One region of the Paenibacillus sp. KACC 21273 genome, then DNA from elsewhere that is predicted to be linked to it. Evidence: predicted binding sites of a transcription regulator. Region 1 holds the regulator's gene; the other holds the start of a gene.
The links. The regulator Rex, encoded in region 1, represses fermentation and respiration genes when NADH is low (regulators of the CRP and FNR family bind a similar motif). The targets are predictions, from matches to a motif close to TTGTGAAATATTTCACAA.
Positions count from the first base shown of each region.

Region 2: the regulator Rex is predicted to act here: its motif matches at 2,623-2,640, upstream of PQ460_RS11830 (L-lactate dehydrogenase).

Region 1 covers NZ_CP117876.1:2,028,166-2,035,638, reverse strand. Annotated here, with positions in the region: gene PQ460_RS09255 (cell wall elongation regulator TseB-like domain-containing protein) at 1-207, opposite strand, end outside; gene PQ460_RS09250 (amidohydrolase) at 238-1,545, opposite strand; gene PQ460_RS09245 (redox-sensing transcriptional repressor Rex) at 1,538-2,185, opposite strand; gene dinG (ATP-dependent DNA helicase DinG) at 2,182-5,076, opposite strand; gene PQ460_RS09235 (S-layer homology domain-containing protein) at 5,530-7,473, shown strand, end outside.
Region 2 covers NZ_CP117876.1:2,626,485-2,633,957, reverse strand. Annotated here, with positions in the region: gene PQ460_RS11845 (SDR family NAD(P)-dependent oxidoreductase) at 1-530, opposite strand, end outside; gene PQ460_RS11840 (hypothetical protein) at 761-937, opposite strand; gene PQ460_RS11835 (WD40/YVTN/BNR-like repeat-containing protein) at 1,142-2,458, opposite strand; gene PQ460_RS11830 (L-lactate dehydrogenase) at 2,707-3,642, shown strand; gene PQ460_RS11825 (DUF3900 domain-containing protein) at 3,804-4,904, opposite strand; gene PQ460_RS11820 (DMT family transporter) at 4,998-5,978, opposite strand; gene PQ460_RS11815 (GntR family transcriptional regulator) at 5,975-6,667, opposite strand; gene PQ460_RS11810 (branched-chain amino acid transporter BcaP) at 6,819-7,473, opposite strand, start outside.

The DNA of each region.
Region 1 (7,473 bases):
ATACGTTGAACTATCTGTCCAGACGGAATTGAACGTACGCGTCACAGATACAATATCCGCTTTTTCCTGTGCGCTGTTAATAGCCAGTTGTTCTTTACTCCATGGCTTTGCCATTACATGCACATAAAATTGATTTACACCTAAAATCAGCAATCCTACTACAACGATAATGATTGCAATCCACTTGCCACTTCCCAAATTTCGCAAAACACGCCATCCTTTCCTGTCGACTTCCAGTTAGCGTTTAAGCAAACCTTCAAAAGCACTTTGGGCTTCATGACGAATTTTTTCTTCATCCAATGTTAATGATATACCGTCTTTGATCAATTGCTTACCGTCTACCCAGACATGCAATACATCTTTAGCAGATGCAGAATAGATTGTATGTGAAATAAAATCAGTACGTGGTAAGAAATGCGGTTGATCTACATTAAGTGCTGTAATATCAGCTTTCATTCCTACAGCGAATGTACCTACATCATTCAAAAATACAGATCTTGCACCGTATTCAGTACCCATTTTCAATGCTTCTAATGCAGGCACAGCTGTTGGATCGCCGGATACTCCTTTATGAATAAGAGCAGCCAAACGCATTTCTTCAAACATATCCAGATTGTTATTACTTGCCGGGCCATCTGTTCCCAAAGACACAACAACGCCTGCACGCAACAGATCAGGTACACGTGCTACACCACTTGCTAATTTGAGGTTACTACCCGGGTTATGAGAAATCGCTACTTTATTCTCAGCAAGCACTTCGATCTCTTCATCATTCAAATGAACAGCATGCGCTAACAATGCTGGACGAGTGAAAAATCCTAATTTCTCCAAATGAGCTACAGGACGTAATCCATAATCTGTAACGTTTAATTGAACTTCTGCTAGTGTCTCAGACATATGTGTATGCAGCGGCAAATCCAAATCATGAGCTGCTTGTACAAATTGTTCGATGTATGCAGGTGGACAAGTATACGGTGCATGTGGAGACATCATCGTTGTAATACGTCCATTCGCTTGACCATGCCAATCACGTGCAAAGTCGATTGATTGTTTTAGCTTTTGCTTTTGTTCTTCTTCTGAACACAAGCCGATTACACCACGCATCAATACTGCACGCATACCCGATTGTTCTACCACTTCGGCTACACGTTCTGAGCGATCATACATATCGAGGAATGTAGTTGTACCGCCTTTTAACATTTCTAATACAGACAGAGCAGTTCCCCAGTACACATCGTCACTTGTAAATTTCGCTTCCATCGGCCACATTTTTTCTTGTAACCATACTTGTAGAGCAAGATCATCTCCATATCCACGTAACAACGACATCGCTGCATGACCATGACTGTTGACTAGACCCGGAATAAAGAACAAATGATTGCCATCCACTACGGTTGTGTCTTCTTCGATCACAGGTTCTTCTTCTCCAAGATACGTAATCCATCCATCTTCAATCACCATATGTCCAAAAAGCATTGATTTCTCTTCGCTCATTACAGCAAACATACCGTTTTTGATGACCCATTTGTTCGAGGTGTTATTCATTAGTTTCATGTTCCTTTCCATCTTCCAGATAATAGGCAAGGCTTAATAAATCCGTTGTAAAATCAGCAGTATGCACACGAATATGCGGTGGAGCTTTCAAAATAATCGGTGCAAAGTTCAAAATAGCCTCGACCCCTGCTTCAATTAACTGATCTGCTACACGCTGTGCTTCAACATTAGGCACTGTAACAATTCCGATACGAATACTTCTCGCTTTGACTGTAATTCCAAGTTCATCAATAGGCTGTACGACTAATGTATTGATTAAAGAGCCTACTTTCGAATCGTTGGAATCAAACACAGCTACGATTTTCATTGTTTCTTTTAGATACATATTATAGTTAGAAAGGGCATGCCCTAGATTACCAGCGCCTACAAGTGCCACATTGATTTGTTGATCTAATTTTAAAATATGACGTATTTTCTCAATCAAATACGATACATCATAACCGATCCCTTTACGTCCAAAATCTCCAAAATAAGCTAAATCTTTGCGAATTTGTGCTGGATTCAAGTCTAATTTTTGTCCCAGTTCTTGCGAAGACACTGTAGGAACTTCACGTGTGTGAAGTTCGTTCAGATATCTAAGGTATACAGGTAGTCTTCGCACGACTGCTTCTGATATTTTGTCGGATTTCATGCTTGCTCCCCCTCTTGATTTACAGTTTCCTTTTCAGGTTCGGCCTGGCTAAGCCATTCTGTAATACGGGGTACCATCTGCTCTGTCGGCATATGTTCCATTTTGGGACCGGGCAATGAATATAGAAAATGCTTGCCATAATAGGACTCGATCACACGAGTGTCATAGACAATAACGATTCCCCGATCACTAGATGTCCGTACTAATCTACCAAAACCTTGTTTGAAACGGATAACTGCTTGCGGTACAGATAATTTCATAAATGGATTTTTCTTTTCTTTTTTCAGCCGTTCACTTTTGGCTTCAAGCAGTGGATGATTAGGCGGTTGAAAAGGTAAACGTACGATCGCCAGACAGGTTAACGCTTCGCCTGGAATATCGACCCCTTCCCAGAAGCTACTTGTACCCAGTAACACCGAAGCGGAACGCTCTTGGAATCTTCGAGTGAGCTTGGTACGACTTCCTCCATCGACCCCTTGTCCAAATACTGCAATATCGCTATGTGATAACTTCTCTTTCAATGGCTCATACACCTGCTTGAGCATCCGATAAGAGGTAAATAACACCATCATTCGTCCATTGGTCGCTTTGGCAGTCTCCGCTAATGAGTTCGCTAACGTATCTACAAAGAACGCATCACCAACACTGCCTTTGACACTTGGAAAATCGCGCGGAATTAACAACAGCGATTGCTCACGATAATTGAAAGGTGAAGATAACTGTTCAGTCATCAATCGACCTTCTTTTTCCGCTTCTACAAGCCCTAACTGTTCAATCATATATTGAAATTTCTTTTCTATTGATAAAGTAGCTGATGTCAAAATAATACTTTTCTTTTTATCAAAAAAGTACTCTTTCAATTGCTTGCTCACATCAACCGGTACAGCATACATCTGTAAAGACTTGCTACGGTAATTCCCATTAGCTTCATACCAGTAGACTGTATCTGTACTTTCCAGCTTCACAAATTGACGCAGATCATCTCGTACCACTGTTAAGTCTTTGAATAGACCCGACACATCTGTTACCAGACTATCTGTGCCTAACTGCTCATCGCTGTCTTTGATCTGATTCATCACTTGCTCGCCTTTACGAATCAACTGACTAAGGCCGATATGAATCTGATTCTCAAGCTCTGTAATCACATTCCATTCGGTCGGTTGCTTTTCCGGTAAAAGTCGAAGCGTGAACTGCCCGGCTTCACCAGGAGCGGCATCACTACGCTGAGGTAACAAAGCAAATAGTAACTCACTTAATTTATCCCAGTTTTCTTTGACATCTACAATTTCAGGATATAGATTATCAATCGCTATCGCCCAATCCATACCACGTTCATTGCCAGAAGAACCTAATTGTTGACGCAAAATCGCTAACTGACCATTTTTGCTGTCTTTGAACAATCTTAACAGTGGATGAACCAATGTGAAATATTTCATATGCATACCCAAGTGCTTACCTGCAACATCTTCTAGATGATGTGCTTCATCAATAACCAAGCGATCATAAGCAGGTAACAATTGATGCCCTGCTTTGACATCGGTAAATAATTTCGAGTGATTGGTAATGACTACATCTGCTGTACCTGCTTCATGCTTCGCACGATGGTAAAAACATTTGCGGAACCATGGACATGCACGACCCAGACAAGAATCGGTATCACTGGCTACCGTTTCCCAGAAGTCAGCACCACGATTACCCATATTGAGTTCTTCATCATCGCCAGTTTCTGTCGCATTTAACCAGACAATCATTTGAGCTGCAATCAATACATCTTCTTTAGGGCTTTGAAATTCTTTTGTATTTATTTTATGCTCAAATTTGCGCAGACACAAATAATGCTGGCGTCCTTTGAATACGGCAGCACGAAATGCAAATGGAACAACTTGAGTCAATAATGGAATATCGCGTTCTCGCAACTGTTCTTGCAAGTTAATCGTATGCGTACTTACCATGACACGATCGTTTTCTTTGACACTATGATAAATCGAAGGTAATAAGTACCCTAGCGATTTGCCTGTTCCTGTTCCTGCTTCGATCAATAGATGCTTATCATCGGTCATCGCTTTGATCACTTCTTCAAACATACGATTCTGCGGTTCCCGTTCTTCATAGTTAGGAAGCAGATTACGTAAGTTTTGTTTCACTTGCTCTAAAAATTCATCAAATGAAACATCTGCAAGTGGCATATTACCTCGCTCTTCATGAGCCGGCAAAATTTCATTCCAATCGCCTACTTTTAACGCCAATTGACGGAAAAAGCGATGTTCGTCCAAATCTTGAATCGGCTGTGCTTCTTTCTCCATCCGCACGCCATCAAAATACCAACCGAGATCACTATCCTGATTATCAAATAATTCAGATAAACGCTGGACTGTAATTAATGGTAGATCATTTAACTCTTCCAAGCACTTTAGAAATACATGAGCAGTCGCTAACGCATCACTATCTGCTTGATGAGGACGATCATGAACGAATCCCAAGTCTTTACTTACCATGCTTAACTGGTAGCTCGATAGATTCGGGAAAAAGATACGTAACAGATCCATCGTATCCAGCACTCGACCTGTAAATGCCAAATATCCAGTCTGATCCAAAGCGCGTTGCAAAAATCCTAAATCAAAACCGACATTGTGCCCGACAAGCACAGCATCTTCTAATAGAGGAATCATCTCCAAAATAACATCGTCTAACTCTGGAGCGTTCTCTACATCTTCATTTTTAATTCCTGTTAAACCTTCTATAAAAGGAGGAATCGGCACTCCCGGCTTCACCATAGAAGAATATACAGTAGAAATACTTAAATCATGATCTATAATGGCAAGCCCAACTTGAATAATATCATCGGTGGACTGAGTACCTGTGGTCTCAAAATCCAGTACGGCAAATTTCATGGATGTCTAAATCCTCTCCTTGCTGTCGTCTCAACCTGATGTCGAAATGTTCACCTATCAGCATACCAGAAGAAGACCGTTTTGAAAATCAAAGGGTGGGGAGTTATTCAAATTTCAGCTTTTTTATGGGAGGCGCTGCGTGGAGAAAATCGTTCTTGTCGTCGCTTGTTGCAAATGAATCCTTTGAATGACTGCTTCGCAATCAGGATTCGTTTACAAAGGCGAGCGCTTCGCTCTTTCAGAACGATTTTCTCCTCTCCTCTGTTGTAGGTAGATAAGCATAATGTTGAATAACTATTTAGAAAGTAGCAGGAAATGAGGAATAGATATAGAGTTACATAAAATATCATACAGCTTTAAATTGTGTAAATTTTAATTTACCCATATTGAGTAGCATCTGTTATATTAGTAAAGGATTTCAATATAATTATAAATGGAGGGAATTTAAGTAAAATGAGAAAGTTTATGATGATGTTTTTGGTTTTGGTGGTGACATTAATGGGGTCAGCGCCTGCTACGCTTTTTGCAAGTGAGGAAGGAACAAGTAATTTGGTAGCAAGTAAAGAAAGTCAGGATTTAAGTTTCTTAAATTTATTTCTTTATGGAGACTATAATATGACATTAAAACAAGGAGAACCTTTTATTGAAGAAGGTTGGAGTGTAGCAGACAGTGTATATAGTGAAAATGAGTTAAAAATAGATATTACATATACATTAAATTCTGTTCCAGTAAATCAAATTGATACTAATATACCTGGAATATACGTAATCACATATATTGCAGAGAATCCAGCCGGAAAACGTTCTTATCCTCAACAACGTACTATTGATGTTGTTGCTACTGAAAAACAGAAAGATCTTGATCAGCTAAATATCCGTGGTGCTTTAGGTATGGCATATCATAATAGTTCTGTCTATGTTGCACAAGGCAGTTCAGGAATATCAAAAGTCGAATTAAGCTCTGGAACAGTTACTTCTATCGTGTACGGTGGATACTATGCCGATAATGTTGTTACTGTTGCTTTCAATCAAGCTGGCGACCTATTTTATACTTTAGAAAACAAGTCAATCATCAACAAGATAGATGCTCAATATTTACAGGATGCTGCGTTAACTCCAGAACAATTTAAGAAATATAGTTCACTTTATTTAGACCTTAGTGACAAAGCATCTGACGGTAATGATCCTATAAAAAATATTTCTAATATTGCATTCAATTCTCAAGATCAGCTTTACATTGCTGTTCCGCTTGATTTTTTTGACACTACTCTGTATAGATGGAATTCAAATGATCAATTGTTGGAAAGAGTCACACAAGAAGACCTTGAAGATTTACAAGTGATGACATTCGACGAAAATGATAATCTATTCTTTAAAGCTAATTTATATAAACCAGATTTTTCAGACCGTGGATTTTTCAAAATTTCTGCCAATGAATTAAAAAACTTACCAGTAGCTGATACATCTTTCAAATCATATCTCGAAATTAATACAATGAATATTAATTCAGACGGCATCGTTTTTTTACCTGATGGTCGAGGTTATTATAGTGAAAATGGTAAAATAAAAGCAATTTTTCCTCGCTCCGCACCTTTAATTGTCTTAAAAGGAAATTATAATCCTGTTCTTTTTGCTGGAGATACTTATATTGAAGAAGGAGTAACAGTACAAGATGCTACCTATTCTAAACTGGATGTAAAAGTCACTTATACTTTAGATAGTAAAGCTATATCTTCTATAAATACGTCTATTCCAAGCGAGTACACGGTTCATTATAATGTGACCAATCCTGCAAATATCTCAGCGCTAGAAGTAACAAGAAGAGTAACTGTCAAACCTCTTCCTTTAATTATAGAAGGATTAGATATTCGCAAGATAGCAACTATGACTGCTTGGAAAGATCACTTATATATTGCAGATTTTCAAAAAGGATTTTATGAGGTTATTAAAACCAGTACTGGTTACAAAAGATCGTTGCTTGCTGCAACGCCTCTGGCAAATGCTGTGGCTGTAGATCAACAAGGAAATTTATTTTTCTCAATGAATGCTTATCATTATATTTTTAAATTAGATGCTCAATATTTAAATCGCTCAACCCCATTAACTCAAGAAGAGCTCTTAACATTAAGTCAACCTTATTATCATTTTACAGATACAGGAGCAGTTTTTATAGATGGGTTAGCTTTTGACCATCAAAATCAGTTGTATATGTCTGTAACTAAAAATAAGACGAGTCAAATTTTGAAAATGGATGGTTCTACTGCTACTACTCCGACATTAGTAATTGATTACCCTAGTCGCACAAATGATATTGATATAAGTCCTGCTGGAAATTTATATATTAATGCAGATAATAGAAATGTATTTCAAGCAAAATCTTCATTATTAAAAAACTTA
Region 2 (7,473 bases), 600 kb from region 1:
ATATGATCAGGGCCAAGTGATACAGACAAAGCATGCGTAATCGCTGTAATACCGCCTTTAGAAGCAGCATAAGCTTCAGAGTGAGGCTCAGACATATGAGCACGTGTTGAGGAAATATTGACGATCGAACCACCTTCATGATCACGCATCACTTTGGCCGCTTCACGTGATACCAGAAAGCATGCTCTTACATTGGTGTTCATTACATCGTCCCACTCATCTAGACTTAATTCATAAGGAGATTTCCAGCGGGATACCCCAGCATTGTTGATTACTATATCTATCTGTCCGGTCGTATTTACAATTTCTTGAATCGTATCGATTACATCTTGTTCACGACGTACATCACAAGGTAGAAAATGAGCTTGTCCACCACTTTCACGAATAGTCGCGGCAACTGAAGCACCTTCTGGCTCTAACGTATCTGTTAAAAATACGATAGCTCCTTCTGCGGCATAACTTTCGGCTACAGCTTTACCGATTCCTTTGGCTGCACCGGTTACGATAACTGTTTTAGAAGCATATTTCATAATGTATCCCCTTTGGAGTTCGTCTATAAGTACGATGGTTCTATACTGCTTATTTCAACGATTAAGAGCATTACGAAACATACCTGTCTAGCTCATATGTAATCTGGTAGTCTAAAAATCAACAAAGGAACACACTTCTTATCTATCTGTGAAGTGTGTTCCTTTATGAAGTGCCGGTATATAATCCTTTGGAATGTCTAGTCTGACCTGTAAATAAGCTTGCTGATCGATTATGCATAATACGCTTGTAAAAGCTCCTGAGTATCATCTTTAGCGGCATCCAATACACCTTGATCTGCCCAACATGCTTTGCAAGCTTCTTCTTCACGACATTCATTAGCATCTAGACAAGTGTAGCAAAGGTTCATGTAAAAGTTAGTAAGATTTTCATTAGTATTGTTTCTCATCTTAATCATCTCCTTGTTTTTTCTACATCCCAAGCATAACTGATTTAAAACTACATTAATGTGATTTTTTTCACAATCAACAAAGAATTTTAAATTATTTTTTGATGTTCTAAAAAGAAGCTATTGTGATATACAAAAGATCGATGACACAACCCCATATTGGCGTACGTCATCGATCTTTTTTACTTATCTGCTATTATTTTTTTATAGTACATGCCATGTTTTGCCACCGTCTGTCGTCTGCATTAATAAAGAACGTCGTTCTTCATTTTTGGCAACTAATAACCAGCCTACATCCGCAGAGAAAAATTGCAATTTAACCAATTCAGGATATTTATTCAATGTGTTCTGCAATGTGTTATTGATAGGTAAAGCTTTCCATGTTTTGCCTTGATTAGCTGTACGGTACACGATGCCATTGACTACAGACCAACCGATTTTATCATTTAAAAAAGTAGGTCCCATCGATTGATTGACTCCGGTCTGCGCTTGTAGAGCAAATGGAGCAAAGTTCCATGTCTTCCCTGCATCATGAGTAAAGTATCCGTTATAGCTAGTCTGGCTATCTTTCACACAACCAATATTCATCCAGCCTGCTGTTTTGCTATCACCAAAAAATTGAGGTTTGCCTGTGGTGAAAGAATGACAAGCTGGCAATTTTTTATTTTTATCAAAGTCTGGCCCTGTTTTCCAGGTTTTGCCCCCATTACTTGTAATATATAAATGAGGTGTACCATGTTGTTCCAGAGTTACAAATCCATTGTTACGATCTCGAAAAGACATTCCTACCAGCTTACCTAATTGCGGGATCGCTTGAGCGGTTGAACCTTCAGTTACAAATACGCCTGTGTTTTGCATAATTTTTTTCCATGTGTTACCACCATCGGTAGTGGTATATAATGCTTTCTCTTGCATATCTGCTGAATCTTTTGATGAATCCAAAGAAGTCATTACCCAACCATTGCTACTATCAATAAAATAAATGCCCAATACAGTAGCTTCATCATTTAATGTAGCAAAGTTCCAATTTTGCCCGCCATCAGTAGTATGCAGAATCAGTGTTTCTCCTACACCTGACGCATTGCGAATCACCCAGCCGTTATTTTGATTCAGGAAAAAGATATCTTTGCCATACGTAGGTGGTTCTGAAAAAGTGACCGTTTGTGCAGGAGATACATTATCCCATGTGTCTCCACTATCCTGTGTAACATATATACGTAATTCGTTACGGGTTACACCCCACGCAAGCCCTGCACTAGCACTTAGTAGTTGAAAGTCTGTCAGTCTTGTCTGAATCTTATATCCTCTTTCAGCAGAAGATCCCCCCTGCTTCGTATCGGATGTTGCTGTATGGTTAAGGGTAAGTGTCTGCCCCTGATCTTCAGTTTGCATTTTTTTGAGTTCTTGAGTTGATGCTTTGTCTGCTGCTGGATCATAATCACTTGTAGAAGATTGACAAGCACTAAGTACAAACACAAGTGTAATCCATATGAAAAGCGCTTTGCGCATAGTTAACTTCATTCCTTCGCTCCTTCCGCACTTACATAAAGCTATCGTATTTCAATTATTCATGACCCTTATAAGAGTAAACTAAAATGAACATAGGTTGTTTACAGAAAAGTTACAAGCGATTACAGATTTCGCTGTTTTAGCAGGGTTTTCAGCGACTTTGTGCATTTGCTGATGTGTGATCCTTTTTACATTGGTCGCGCTTTCCGTTACAATAGTAGCGAATCTGTAACAAAGATCAATTAAGGAGATGATAAAAAATGACAGTATCTGAATCTGTATCCAAGCCCCACCGTGTCGTTGTTATTGGCACAGGAGCCGTAGGCTCCACAACCGCTTACACCCTTCTACTCCACAAGAGAATGTCTGAACTCGTCTTTATTGATGCGAATCACAACAAAGCTCTTGGCGAAGCACTCGATATGAACCACGGACTCCCATTTGTCGGCGGCGTCAAACTATGGGCAGGTGATTATTCGGATTGCAAAGACGCAGATATTATCATTATCGCTGCCGGTTCAAATCAACGTCCAGGCGAAACCCGGATCGATTTGTTAAATCGGAACTCAGCCATCTTCGAAGAGATTATTTCGAATATTACGAAATATAATAATAGTGGTATTCTACTGATCGCTACTAATCCAGTAGATATACTCAGTTATGTATCCTGGAAAAAAAGCGGTTGGCCATCTAATCGAGTGATTGGTTCCGGTACATTACTCGATAGCGCACGCTTCCGTTATTTAATTGGTAAGGAAAAAGGTATTGATCCTCGTAGTATTCATGCTCATATTATTGGTGAACATGGTGATTCCGAGTTGCCGGTATGGAGTCTGTCTAATATTGCAGGAGCTCCACTGGATTTTGAAGAAGACAAACAAAACGAAATCTTTGAAAATACGAAAAACGCCGCTTACGAAATTATCAATGCTAAAGGCTCTACATCGTATGCAATAGCACTCGCACTAGACCGCATTGTAGCCGCTATTTTGCAAAATGAACACGCTGTATTGAATGTATCTTCTCTACTTGAAGATTATCATGGAATCTCTGATGTATATCTCGGTGTACCTGCAATTGTCGGTCGAGATGGTATTCAGGCAAAACTACCGATTCCTATGAATGAGCATGAAGAACAATTACTACGTGATTCTGCGAAAAAACTGAAAGATCAGATTGCACAGCTAGATATTTAAGTCGTATATAGATAACTATAGACTATATTCTATTCATATGACAAATCTCTAATTCATCTATATCTATAGAATGACTTCTCAGTATAAAAAAAGTGGATTTAGGTGTAAAACCCTGAATCCACTTTTTTTGATTGTATAGATCAAATTTTGCTGTTATCTGATCAATAAGGAATATCATCATCACGTTCAGGTGCTTCATTGGCGCGATCTACTAATCGTCTAGCGACCACTTCAAAAGACTCCGGCTGTAACAGTTCGACCGGGGAAAATCCTTTATCAAATGTAAACGCATCGCCTTCAATCACCATTGCATAATGATCGCCTAATTTGGCAATATGCAGTCGGTATCCGTAATCAGCTAGTAGTCCACGAATACTGGTATCCCCTAGCTTCATTTTGATCTCAATCTCTGGCTTGATCTCTACGATACGCTCTGCCGCTTCGATCACATGTTGAGGTTCCCATTTTTCTTGAATATCGCGTTTTTCACTGGCTGCCCATAATTCTAGATCATGCTCTTCCTGTTGACGTTCTAGGTTAGCCGCATCCGGCCACTTTTCTTCCACATAAGTCTGTACATAATCCATTACTCGTTCATTTACAATCTCAGGAATAGATTGTTCATACGTAATATATTTCAAAAAGTCTTCAAAGTACCGCGCATGGGACGATTGATGAATTTTGAGCTCCCATTCTTCAATCATTCCTTCTTCTGGCATATGAGGATATTGGATCGATTTCATATTCCGAGCACTGATCGCCATTTCCACTTCGCTAATCAGACTACGTTCATCAGAGATACGTGCAATCCGCTGTTCAAAATCACATTTCATTACAAAAATAAATGGATCGTCAAAATGGGTATCTAGCTTTGCTTGTGTAATAATCAATGCTCCTCCACGTACAGAGCTTGTTTCCAGATAGCTACGTACCAGATCGTCGCAAGCATTTTTGAAATCTTCTTTGTTATCAACAGCTCTAAGGCGAGTAAATAGATTGAAGTTGGGATTACTGGTCAATTCATGTCCCGGTTCTACTAAAAATGTACCTATTTTGGTAGGCGGTTGTTCTGTGCCTGGATTTTTTTCTACTTTGCGCTTAGCGGTACGAGTAAATTCAGCATGAAGAAATTTTTTGATTTCACTTTCTTCATACTCATCGTCATCTAATGTCTGATAATGTTTATAATTTTTGTTCGTCTGCCCTTCTTTGCCTTCAACTTGCAGTACAAAAAAAGATAAAAATTGAATATCAAATCGCATAATAAACTCCTTTAATATCGCTCAATTATTCGCATAATGATCAGTGACAATAATCTGATCATGACCGAATTGTACATTATCTCCGTAAAAACATTACATTACTGATTGATTGGATTTTCGCTTGCGGGTGATACCTGGTTCACGAATCGATAACCATGCGTTAACGCCCATGCCACCGATCACCAGTATCAATCCTACCCACATTCCTATAGAGGATAGCATTACACCCAGAAGCAACCATTCTCCCAGTAAAGTGAATACGACTTCTAACGCTTGGGTTGCTTCTACAGTCGCTAGACGAGCAGGATGGTGTCTTACTTGATCGGTAGCCCCGAAGAACAACACGGTAGCTACAACGCCGGAGAATAGCGCCACTAGAAATGTCTGTCCTGTCTGTGCAGTAGAAGGCAGTCCTGAGTGCATATAACCAATCCAAGCCAAAATGATCCATACGGGAAGACTGGCAATACTCATTCCCAGTGTTCGCTGAAAAGCATCCAATCGTCCATCACAGACTTCCATCATTTTACGATTGCCTAACGGATAAGCAAAAGCAGCAATAGTGATAAGGACAATGCCTTGCCAGCTAGCGCCTTCTGTATGTTGTCTAATTTGCTCCCATTGCATTAATGCAATTCCTGTCAAAATAATTAACGCTGCTAACATCCCTGCTCTCGGTATCTTGCCCCGTTCTTTGATCGGGCCTTCAGGTGTATACCGGACAAATAGAAATAATGGCGACATAATCATACCCGCAACAATCGTCATTTCAAAAGCCGCTGCTGTTAACCAACCCGGTGAATAGATAGCCGCCGCACACAGCGGTGCATAAAACAAACCAAAACCGATAATACTCCATATCAACCACTGGATAGGAGATTTCTTCATTTCAAGCCATAACGATTGTAGATTACCACGTAGAATAACCAGTATAGCCAGTAAAGGGATCATAAAAAAGTAGCGAAGCGATGCACTCCATAACCAGCTTCCTCCACTAACTTCCATCGATCGATTCAGTACAAATGTAAAAGCAAAAAAGAATGCCGCCGCGACACCAATCAGAACAGCTTTCATCGTTCACCTTGATCGGTAGCAGATTGGGTATGATCAGCCGAAGAAGCTAACCAGTTACCCAGACTCATCCAATTCTGTTCTATTCGTTCCGCAGTTAATAGACTTTCTTTTGCTTCACAAGCTTCTATAATCAATCGATGGTCTTCGGGGGAATGCGTATGATCAATACTGCTGAATTTGGCGTATTCTAATCGTCTAATCTTTGGCATGACCCGGTTTAATGCGGCTATAATTTCGGGATTATGGGCTTGTTGTACGAATACATCATGAAATTGATCATCTGCTTGAATAGCAGCAGAAGCATTCTGCTGTTGAAGAGCAGTAATCAACTCTTGATTGAACTGTTTTAGCATATCATAATGTGAGGTATCCAAGTAAGGAATAGATAAGCGTGCCGCCAAACTATGTAATACTGCGGCCACTGTAAAAGCATGTACTGCTGATTGTTCGTATAAAGGAGCAACCCGCGTAACAGCTCCTGGAAAAGACTCGATTAACCCTTCATCCTCCAATCGTTTGAGTGCTTCACGTACCGGAGTACGACTTACTCCGAATTGCTCTGCTAATTCTGTATCGTTTAATTTCTGCTCGGGCAATAATTCTAAAGTCACAATGCCTTGTTTGAGCGTATCGTAGACTTGATCACGTAGCGTCGGTCGACTTATTTTTTGTATAAGATTATTTTTCATAAAACCAATATATTGCATATTGGATATAATCTCAATACTTTTAGCCTTATCTGTTGATCAATATCCTGCAATATAAGCAAAAAATCCTCCAAACTGCGATATCAACCACAGTTCAGAGGATTTTGTTTAGAATTACAATAATATTATAAGATTAACGATTTTTGCGGTTTGGATTCAGTAGACTATGATTACGTCCATATGCGAAGTAAATCAACAATCCGACAAACAACCAGATAAAGAATACGATCCAAGTCAATGGTGCAAGGCGAGTCATTAAGTATACACAACCTAGCGCACTAATGATTGGAATCCAAGGAACCAATGGCACGCGGAATCCTTTTTTCAGATTAGGATGATTACGACGAAGTACAATAATTCCTAGACTTACTACAGCAAAAGCAAACAATGTACCGATATTGGTCAATTCAGCTAGATCCCCCAATGGGATAAAACCAGCGAAGATAGCGATAATGATACTTGCAATCCATGTTCCTTTAGCTGGCGTCTGCCCTTTGCCACTAATTTTCGAAAAGACTGGAGACAATAGTCCATCACGAGACATCGAGTACAATAGACGACTTTGTCCATACATCATAACAAGCAATACCGTAGTAATCCCTGTAATCGCTCCTAGAGATACGATCCAAGCGAGACCATTCAAGTTCACAAATTCAAAAGCAAATGCGACAGGATCACTAACATTCAACATTTGGTAAGGTACAATCCCTGTCAAAATTAACGAAACAATAATATACAAAACAGTACAGATTGCTAACGAAGCAATAATACCGATCGGCAAGTCACGT